Regions from separate parts of the Peribacillus sp. NPDC097895 genome, predicted to be linked through region 1. Evidence: riboswitches for the same ligand, from Rfam matches in the RefSeq annotation. Region 1 holds a riboswitch; the other holds the start of a gene.
What was found. A riboswitch is a leader RNA that binds a small molecule or an ion and turns the genes downstream of it on or off. The one in region 1 is predicted to bind thiamine pyrophosphate.

Region 1 (4,618 bases):
CTTTGGAAGTGGTGGGGAATAGTAAATTTGGCCGTTTGCAATTAATGGTCTTTATGTGGTGTTTGTTCGCAATTACCTTCGATGGATTTGATATAGCCATGTACGGAGTAGGTTTACCTTTGATGATGGAGGAATGGAGCTTGACGCCAGTTATTCATTGTTCGGAATGATGGTAGGTGCCCTCATTTTTGCACCCCTGGCGGATAAAATAGGGAGAAAAAAAGTACTTGCCATTAGCATATGTATATTCAGTGTGTTTACATTACTTTCAAGTTTCGCTCCAAACCCTGCCTTTTTCTCGTTCATGCGATTTATAGCAGCCTTGGGGATGGGAGGATTAATGCCAAACGTTATCTCCTTAATGGCGGAATACTCACCCAAAAAGTATAAGGTGCTCATTGTAACCACAATGTACTGTGGTTATTCAATCGGGAGCATTCTTGCTTCTTTAATTGGAATGTATGTGATGGAACAAATAAGTTGGAGGGTATTGTATTGGATTGTGGCGCTTCCCTTACTGGCACTGCCATTCTTCATGAAGCAATTTCCTGAATCTCTTTCCTATTATGTTATTCGAAAACAAGGGGAAAAGCTTGCCGGAATTCTGAACCGCATTGATCCAGAGGGCGACGATAAAGACTCGGACGACTATGAGTTTGCCAAGGTCCAAGAAAGGGCAAAAGGCTTTCCAGTCAAGAAACTCTTTGAAGATAAGCGTACTCTTAGTACATTTGCGTTTTGGGTAGCTGCCTTTAATTGTTTACTTATGGAATACGGACTCAATACATGGTTACCGAAAATCATGCAGCAGTCCGGATACGGCCTTACATCCAGTTTATCTTTCAATCTTATATTGGGGATAGGGCAAATTGGCGGATCGATAATTGGAGGGTACTTAGTTGGGAAAATGGGCCATAGTAGAGTGCTTGTATTCTCTGTGCCATTGGTACGGTATGCTTTGTAATATTAGGATTAACCTCAAATGAAGTAGCATTATATATTTTAATCGCTTTTGGAGGTGCCTGTACAGTGGGTACGATGAATTTGGCCAATACGTATATTTCCGAGTATTATCCACGGGAGATAAGGACCACCGGGATAGGCTGGGCCTTGGCGTTTGGTAGAATTGGAGCGATTGTTGCCCCTACATTAATAGGTTTATTGCTGGCTGCAAACTATTCGCCACAAAATGCATTTATGGCCTTCACAGTTCCGAGCATAATGGCGGCCTTGGCGTTACGGGTTGTGAAAGAGAAGTATGGCAGCTATGATAAACCACAGATTGAGGAAAATATAAAACTAAAAGCAACAACAAATGCATAAATTAATAGGTAGCGGAATTCACGAGTAAAACACGCAAACTCACGAGTAAATCAACGGAATTCACGAGTAAATAACGAAATAAACTTCTCAACCTTTTTTTATCAATCCAACCAGCATAGATCGCAGGGTTAGAGGGATATACAAGCTTGAAAGGCTATTAATCCTATATAGTATTAATCTACATCAATGCTTGAAAACTTTTCTAATACGTTTGACAATTGGATTTATCGTGTTAATATAAAGGCAAATGAATTATATATACAATTTGTACCACTAGGGGTGCTTTATTGGTAAAAGTTATTTTACCTGAGAAGCTGAGATTAAAGTATGACTTTAAGACCCTTAGAACCTGATCTGGTTTATACCAGCGTAGGGAAGTGGGGTCTGGAACAATACGTTTCTGTATTATTTCAAGTACAACCACTTTCTTTACGTCAAAGAAAGTGGTTTTTTATTTGTCAAAAAAGAGGAGGTTTTTTCCCGTATCATTCATTGGAAAAATAAAATTTGGAGGTAAAGAAGATGAAGTTTTCAGAGGAAATCCGTCAGGAAGTCGATCATATTTGGGAAGCAAGTTTTAACCATCCATTTGTTGCAGGAATAGGCGATGGCACATTGCCATTGGAGTGTTTTCGTTTTTATGTCAAGCAAGATGCCTATTATTTATCACATTTTGCCAGAGTTCAAGCTTTAGGAGCAGTCAAGGCTACAGATTTACATACAACAAGCAGGCTTGCCGGCCATGCACAAGGAACATATGAAGCGGAGTTGAAGCTTCATGAAAATTTTTCTGAGAGATTAGGCATCACAAAAGAAGAAAGGAAAAATTTCAAACCTGCACCGACTGCTTATGCTTACACTTCCCATATGTATCGTGCGGCATATTCTGGTCATTTAGGGGATGTTATTTCAGCTATCTTGCCATGTTATTGGCTGTATTATGAAATCGGCGAAAAGCTGAAAGAGTGTAAACCGGAAGAACCGATATATCAAGAATGGATAGCGGCTTACGGAGGAGAGTGGTTCCGCTCTTTGGTCGAAGAACAAATTGCAAGGCTTGATGAGATTGCTGAAAAAGTAACAGATGAAGATAGGGTAAGAATGAAGGAGCATTTTATTCTTAGCAGCCAATATGAATACTCATTTTGGGAAATGGCTTATCGTCTAGAGACATGGCCGGTGCATAAGGAAACATTAGAGGTATAAAGGAGATTGAAACAATGAAAAAAGGGTTGAAATTAACGGATATATTAGTCACGATCGTGATTGCCGTGGCATTTGGAATAGTCTATATCGTTTGGGGTTCACTTTATTATTCCGTTAAACCATTAGGATTACATGTAGATCAACTTATTTATGGAATGTGGTTTATAGCTGGACCCGTTGCCTTTTTAGTTTTGAGAAAACCGGGTGTGGCGCTACTGGCAGAGATTGCTGCAGCTTCCGGAGAATTCTTTCTAGGTTCACCTTGGGGGCTAACCGTACTCTTATATGGAGTTGTACAAGGATTGTTCGCGGAACTGGTTTTCATGGCGTTCAGATATAAAAAGTTCAATATGTCGGTCGCTGTATTAGCGGCGATAGCATCCTGCCTGGGATCAGTTCTCATGGATTTTGCATATGGGGAAATAGGTGCGCTCTCTCTTTGGAATCTCTTGTTATTCATGATTGCGAGGTTCATAGGCTCCATTTTCTTTGCCGGTGTGACTGCTTACTATCTAGTTAAAGTCCTGGAAGCAACAGGAGTAACTAATCTTGTACGTCCGGTTTCCAGTAAGGATTATGCAGAACTGGACCAAAAGTAGAGGTTGATGACCATGGAACGAATCGTTCATGTAGAGAAGTTAAGAATGAAATTTCCCGGAGGTGAGTCCTTGCTATTCAAGGACCTATCCGTCTCGTTTGATAGAGGTGAAAAAGTTCTATTGCTGGGACCATCAGGATGTGGAAAGTCCACACTTTTACAAGTGTTAAGTGGATTGATACCAAATTCCATCGAAGTCCCGATGAAAGCGGAAGAATTGAAGTGCCCTTCTTCATGGGGATATGTTTTTCAAGACCCTGATAGTCAGTTTTGCATGCCATTTGCCGATGAGGAAATTGCTTTCGTCCTTGAGAATCTTTCTGTTCCTAAGCAAGAAATGAAAGAGAGGATTCAACATCATCTCCGTCAAGTTGGATTGAAACTAAAGACTATTCATACAAGTATTGATACATTATCAGGCGGCATGAAACAGCGTCTGGCGATTGCTTCGGTATTGGCACTTGAACCAGAAGTGATATTTTTGGATGAACCAACCGCTATGCTTGATCCGGAAGGAACAAAAGAAATTTGGGACTTGTTGAAGGGAATTGGACGAGACAAGACCGTTATTATCGTGGAACATAAAATTGACCATGTTTTAGAATTCATCGATAGAATCGTGCTTTTTAATGGTGACGGTCAAATCATAGCTGATGGTCCAAAAGATACCATCCTTTCCCTATATAAAAATGAAATGAAGGAACACGGAATTTGGTTCCCTGGTGTTTGGGATGAATATATACACGACAATAAACCGGTTCGTGAAGACCAATCCAGTGACGGTGTTCCCCTTATGCAAGTCCAAGGTTTTAGTGGTTTTCGGAAAAAGGAAGAGAAAATCAAAGTTGAAGAGCTACAGGTCCATTCAGGTGAATGGATTGTAATCAGGGGAGAAAATGGTGCGGGGAAGAGTACTCTCTTGCACGCACTGATGCAGTTCATAAAAACGAATGGCACGTATGAATTGATGGGGACCCCTATTAAAAGGGTGAAAAATCTAACCGATCATATGACGTTTGTCTTTCAAAATCCTGAGTTTCAGTTCGTTGCAAATTCTGTATATGAAGAAATTGCTTATTCATTGCGAATTGACAAAAGAACGCAACAAGAAATAGGGGAGAGAGTCCACTCATTGCTCGAAGTGTTCCGCCTAGAGGCGCATCGAGATAAGCATCCGTTTCAATTATCAATGGGTCAAAAGCGTCGCTTAAGCGTCGCTGCCTCAATCGTAATTGAAAAAAAAATCATTCTCTTGGACGAGCCCACCTTTGGTCAAGATTCGAAAAATACCTTTGCATTACTGGAATGGTTTGAGGAATACCGAAGGCGCGGAATAACAGTGATCATGGTAACTCATGATGATCATATTTCAAATAACTTTGCAACCAGGATCTGGACGGTAAAAGATGGGAACGTAATAAGTGATGAAAAGGTCAGCACCCAATCCGGATTTGTGGAGACCAAAGTTTTATCATTATAAAAGGAGTGTCA
Region 2 (4,618 bases), on a different contig from region 1:
TCATACTAATTTTTGATGAAAAAATTTAGGATGGAGCTGAATGGAAAATGGAATTTGAAGCTAAGAGTTCTACTGAAAATGCTCTTTACGATTATAAAGTTGGACTTGGTGTCTTTACGGAAAAAATGCCAGATCTCGCTGAGAAATTCAACTCGTTTACGGAAGAGTGCTTTAAAGAAGGCCAATTAACCCAGAAAGAAAAACAGCTTATCGCCCTCGGAATAAGCTTATATTCTCAAGATGAATACTGCATTATCTACCATACTAAAGGATGTCTTGACCAAGGCTGTTCAGAACAGGAAATCCTTGAAGCCATTGGAGTGACTGCAGCATTTGGCGGAGGAGCAACCATGAGTCAGGCCGTAACTCTCGTCCAGGAATGCATCCAGGAAATAAACCAAATGAAACAATAATGGAGTAAGGGATAGGACAGTTTGTCCTATCCCTCTTTATTTGCTCGAAGCCGAAATTAATTGCCATATGTGGAAAAATTACAAACAATCCCTTCATCATGATGACTGATATTCCAATATGACAAACAAAGCAGATTAAGGAATCACTACCATTGCAGACTTTCGATTAAGTGGCACTTTGTGCATTCTTGACTATAATCAGTTTTTACAAATTCATGATTACAATTTTCCCGAAAGATGTTCAGCTCTTTTTTCAGCTGATCTAATTGGCTTTCCAACTGTTTCATTTCATCTTTTATCTGGATTACCCGATTCATCGAATTCTCCCTTTCGTCCAAATCATTGATAGATTTTTCCGTCCGTTTTCCTGAATTGATTCGCTTTTTCTTTAAGTCCTTCATCGATTACAGACTCAAAACCGAGACCCTTTTCTTTTGCCAAATCACGGATATCCTGAGAGATTCTCATACTGCAGAATTTAGGTCCGCACATGGAACAGAAATGAGCTGTTTTGGCACCTTCAGCCGGTAGTGTTTCATCGTGATATTCAACCGCACGTTCAGGGTCGAGAGAAAGATTGAATTGATCTCTCCAACGAAACTCGAATCTGGCCTTCGAAAGGGCATCGTCTCTTTTTTGTGCATGCGGATGGCCTTTTGCAAGGTCAGCTGCATGTGCAGCAATTTTATAGGTAATGACCCCTACTCGAACATCCTCTTTATTCGGAAGTCCAAGATGCTCTTTCGGTGTCACATAACAGAGCATCGCCGTACCAAACCAACCAATCATGGCAGCACCGATCGCAGATGTAATATGATCATAGCCAGGAGCTATATCCGTTGTCAAAGGCCCAAGGGTATAGAACGGGGCTTCTTGACAGACCTCCAGCTGCTTATCCATGTTTTCCTTAATCAAATGCATCGGCACGTGCCCGGGTCCCTCCACCATGACTTGAACATCATGTTTCCAAGCAATCTTCGTCAGTTCCCCCAGTGTTTCCAATTCTGCAAATTGCGCCTCATCGTTTGCATCTGCAATCGATCCAGGACGAAGACCATCTCCTAATGAGAAAGAAACATCATATGCCTTCATGATTTCACAAATCTCTTCAAAATGAGTATAAAGGAAGCTTTCTTGGTGGTGGGCCAAACACCATTGAGCCATGATCGATCCCCCTCGGGAAACGATTCCCGTAACCCGCTTTGCCGTTAATGGGATATATCGCAATAACACTCCAGCATGTATGGTGAAGTAATCGACACCTTGCTCGGCCTGCTCGATTAAAGTATCCCGAAAAACTTCCCAATTTAAATCTTCCGCAACTCCATTCACTTTTTCCAATGCTTGATATATAGGAACGGTCCCAACTGGAACAGGCGAATTCCTGATAATCCATTCACGTGTTGTGTGAATATTCTTGCCGGTGGAAAGGTCCATTATGTTGTCGGCTCCCCATCGTGTAGCCCAAGTCATTTTCTCCACTTCATCTTCGATCGATGAACTAACAGCTGAATTTCCAATATTCGCATTTATTTTAACGTGAAAATTACGCCCGATGATCATAGGCTCACTTTCAGGATGGTTAATATTTGCCGGAATGATGGCCCGCCCGCTGGCTACCTCTTCTCTTACAAACTCAGGGGCAACATTTTCCCTGATTGAAATGAACTCCATTTCAGGGGTAATGATTCCTTTACGTGCATAATGGAGCTGGGTTACATTGTTTCCTTTCATTGCACGCAAAGGTTTCCTTTTCAATCCCGGAAAAATATCGGCATTGGATTGTGGCTCCACTTTTCTATAACCGTTATCTTCGGGTTTTATTTCACGTCCTTCATACTCTTCAATATCCTCACGTTCCAGGATCCAGTTGCGTCTAATCGGATCAAGACCTTTCTGAATATCAATCGGATATTCGGAATCCGTATAGGAACCGCTTGTGTCATAAACTCGTAAAGGTGGATTCTCCTCTTCACCGAATGCCCCTGTAGTCGGACTTAACTTAATTTCACGCATAGGCACTTTAATATCAGGTCTAGATCCCTCTACGTACACTTTTTTACTCCCTGCAAAACTGGACATAATTGAAACGTTCATGTCATTTACTGAATTACTCATCATGATTTCATTTCTCCTTTTTAAGTTTCATTTAAAAAGGACAAAATCCAATCCATTTCGCACGAAAAAGCCGGATCTCATAATTAAGACCCGGCTAACGTTAGTATGACTACAGAAATGACCAAATGAAATGTCATTGTTAAGTAGATTCTAACTTCCCCACGCTGGTATGAACCAGATCAGGTCCTGAGGGTTAAGAAGCTTTACGCGCTTCTCTCTCAGCCCAACTTATATTGGACACCCCTAGTCTGAATAATTTAATTGATTACAGGGTAACTATATATCACCCTTTTGATTCTGTAAATAATTGCAAAGGCCTATATATTTTAATGAATCCCTCCAAAATTTGTTACTTGGAGGGGACCCATCATTATTTTTCCAAACCTTCAAGGATGGGGAAAAGCTCCTCCAAATGCTTGATTTCATAGGTTGGAAGCACTTCATTCCGTTCCTTATCATGTCGATTTATCCAAACCGACTTTATGCCCACTCGTGATGCCCCAAGGATATCGGTCATTAAATTGTCGCCAACCATCAATACTTCATCCTTATCCAGCTCCATGATTTCCAAAGCATGCTCAAAGATGGATGCATCCGGTTTACCGCGTCCAAATGCTCCTGAAATGACGATTTGGTCGAAATAAGGAACGAGTTCTGGCGTAATTTCAAGTTTAGTATTTTGTAGTTCAGGCGAACCATTCGTCAGCAAAAGCAATTTGTAATTCCCTTTTAATTCATCTAACACACGGAATGATTCTTCATAGATAAATGGCTTTTTACGTCTCTCTGCAGGGAAACGTTCTGCCAGTTCAAGCCCAAATGCAGGGTCATTGATCCCTAATGCCTTCAAGCCTCTCGTCCACGCTTCTTTCCTATATGTCGGTACAATCCCTGCCATCTTCCGGAATTCATCATGATCATCTTGAAAATTCCCCCATAGTCCTTCAAATGGGTTGATTCCGATCATTTGAGTAAATGCATATGTATCGTAAGAAGAGTAAAGCTCACGCGCTTCTTTCCGAACCGCTTCTTCAAACTCATCGACATTTAAATCATATTTTTCCCTAGCCACTTCACATGTGGCTACAAAAGCCTCTTTCACACTTTTCTGATCCCAAAGCAATGTATCATCTAAGTCAAAAAAAACTGCCTTCACCAAAATGCACACCCTCTTCCCCTATTATTGAATTCGATAAAAATTACACTATTACAATAATAAACCACAACCATCGGAAAAAGAATAACTATTCGGAAAATGACTATATCTTTCTTAAGATCATTAAATGTTCAACGTGTACCAGACATACTTTTTTTGTCGGGATATCCTTGATTATCTTTCGAATACATACAGCCTTCCATTGCTGGCAATCTTGAATTTCGGACCGGCAAACCCCCGTCTTATCAGCTCTTTTCTCATATATACCATGAGTGCGGCATGACTCACGATCAGAACATCCCTTTCCCCCTTTGCAAAAATTTCGTCCAATGCTTTATTGATCCGTCGCTCAGCGATTTTAATTTCCGCTCTTGTCTGCTTGTTAATCAACGAGCAGGATCGAATCCAGATGGCCCAAAGGATGAACGGCAGCTTTACCTTTCCTTTAAGGGGGGGGGAAGGTATTTCCCGCAGTTCCTCCATCCGATGAACCGTGCCAGGGTAGATATGTTTTGCAGTCTTGACCGCTCTCGACATATCGCTGCAATAACATTCCTGCCATTCCTCAGCTCGTAATAAAGTCGTTCCGTAAATTATATCTGCTGCATCATAGTCCATGAACCATTGCTTCATATCATCCGCAGTCACGGATTTCCCTGTTGGGAATTCATGTGCCACCTTAAAATGACGTACCAAACCAATTTTCATATATTCTCCTTATTATCTTTTAAAATATTCGTTTCTTTTTCTTGTAAAACCCCTTAACAATATATTAACCTATGTAAAGCTATATAATAAATGCAAGTTGAAACCATTAAAAACCTTATTGAGCTCTCCTTGACATTGTGTATGGTTAAAGGTTCTCACAGATTGAGTCACTGCAAGCACTTGATTATGATAGGGAAAGATATCATGGGCAAGAGCATATGTA

Region 2: linked by a shared signal. The riboswitch ahead of thiC (phosphomethylpyrimidine synthase ThiC) and the one ahead of tenA (thiaminase II) in region 1 are both predicted to bind thiamine pyrophosphate.

Annotation. Positions count from the first base shown of each region.
Region 1 covers NZ_JBNNSH010000001.1:2,297,608-2,302,225, reverse strand. Annotated here, with positions in the region: gene ACQKMH_RS11010 (hypothetical protein) at 1-170, shown strand, start outside; gene ACQKMH_RS11005 (MFS transporter) at 134-964, shown strand; gene ACQKMH_RS11000 (MFS transporter) at 931-1,323, shown strand; TPP riboswitch at 1,589-1,716, shown strand; gene tenA (thiaminase II) at 1,846-2,529, shown strand; gene ACQKMH_RS10990 (ECF transporter S component) at 2,544-3,128, shown strand; gene ACQKMH_RS10985 (ABC transporter ATP-binding protein) at 3,141-4,607, shown strand.
Region 2 covers NZ_JBNNSH010000002.1:939,299-943,916, forward strand. Annotated here, with positions in the region: gene ACQKMH_RS15900 (carboxymuconolactone decarboxylase family protein) at 48-413, shown strand; gene ACQKMH_RS15905 (hypothetical protein) at 560-730, opposite strand; gene thiC (phosphomethylpyrimidine synthase ThiC) at 753-2,534, opposite strand; TPP riboswitch at 2,671-2,786, opposite strand; gene ACQKMH_RS15915 (HAD family hydrolase) at 2,902-3,690, opposite strand; gene ACQKMH_RS15920 (histidine phosphatase family protein) at 3,862-4,395, opposite strand.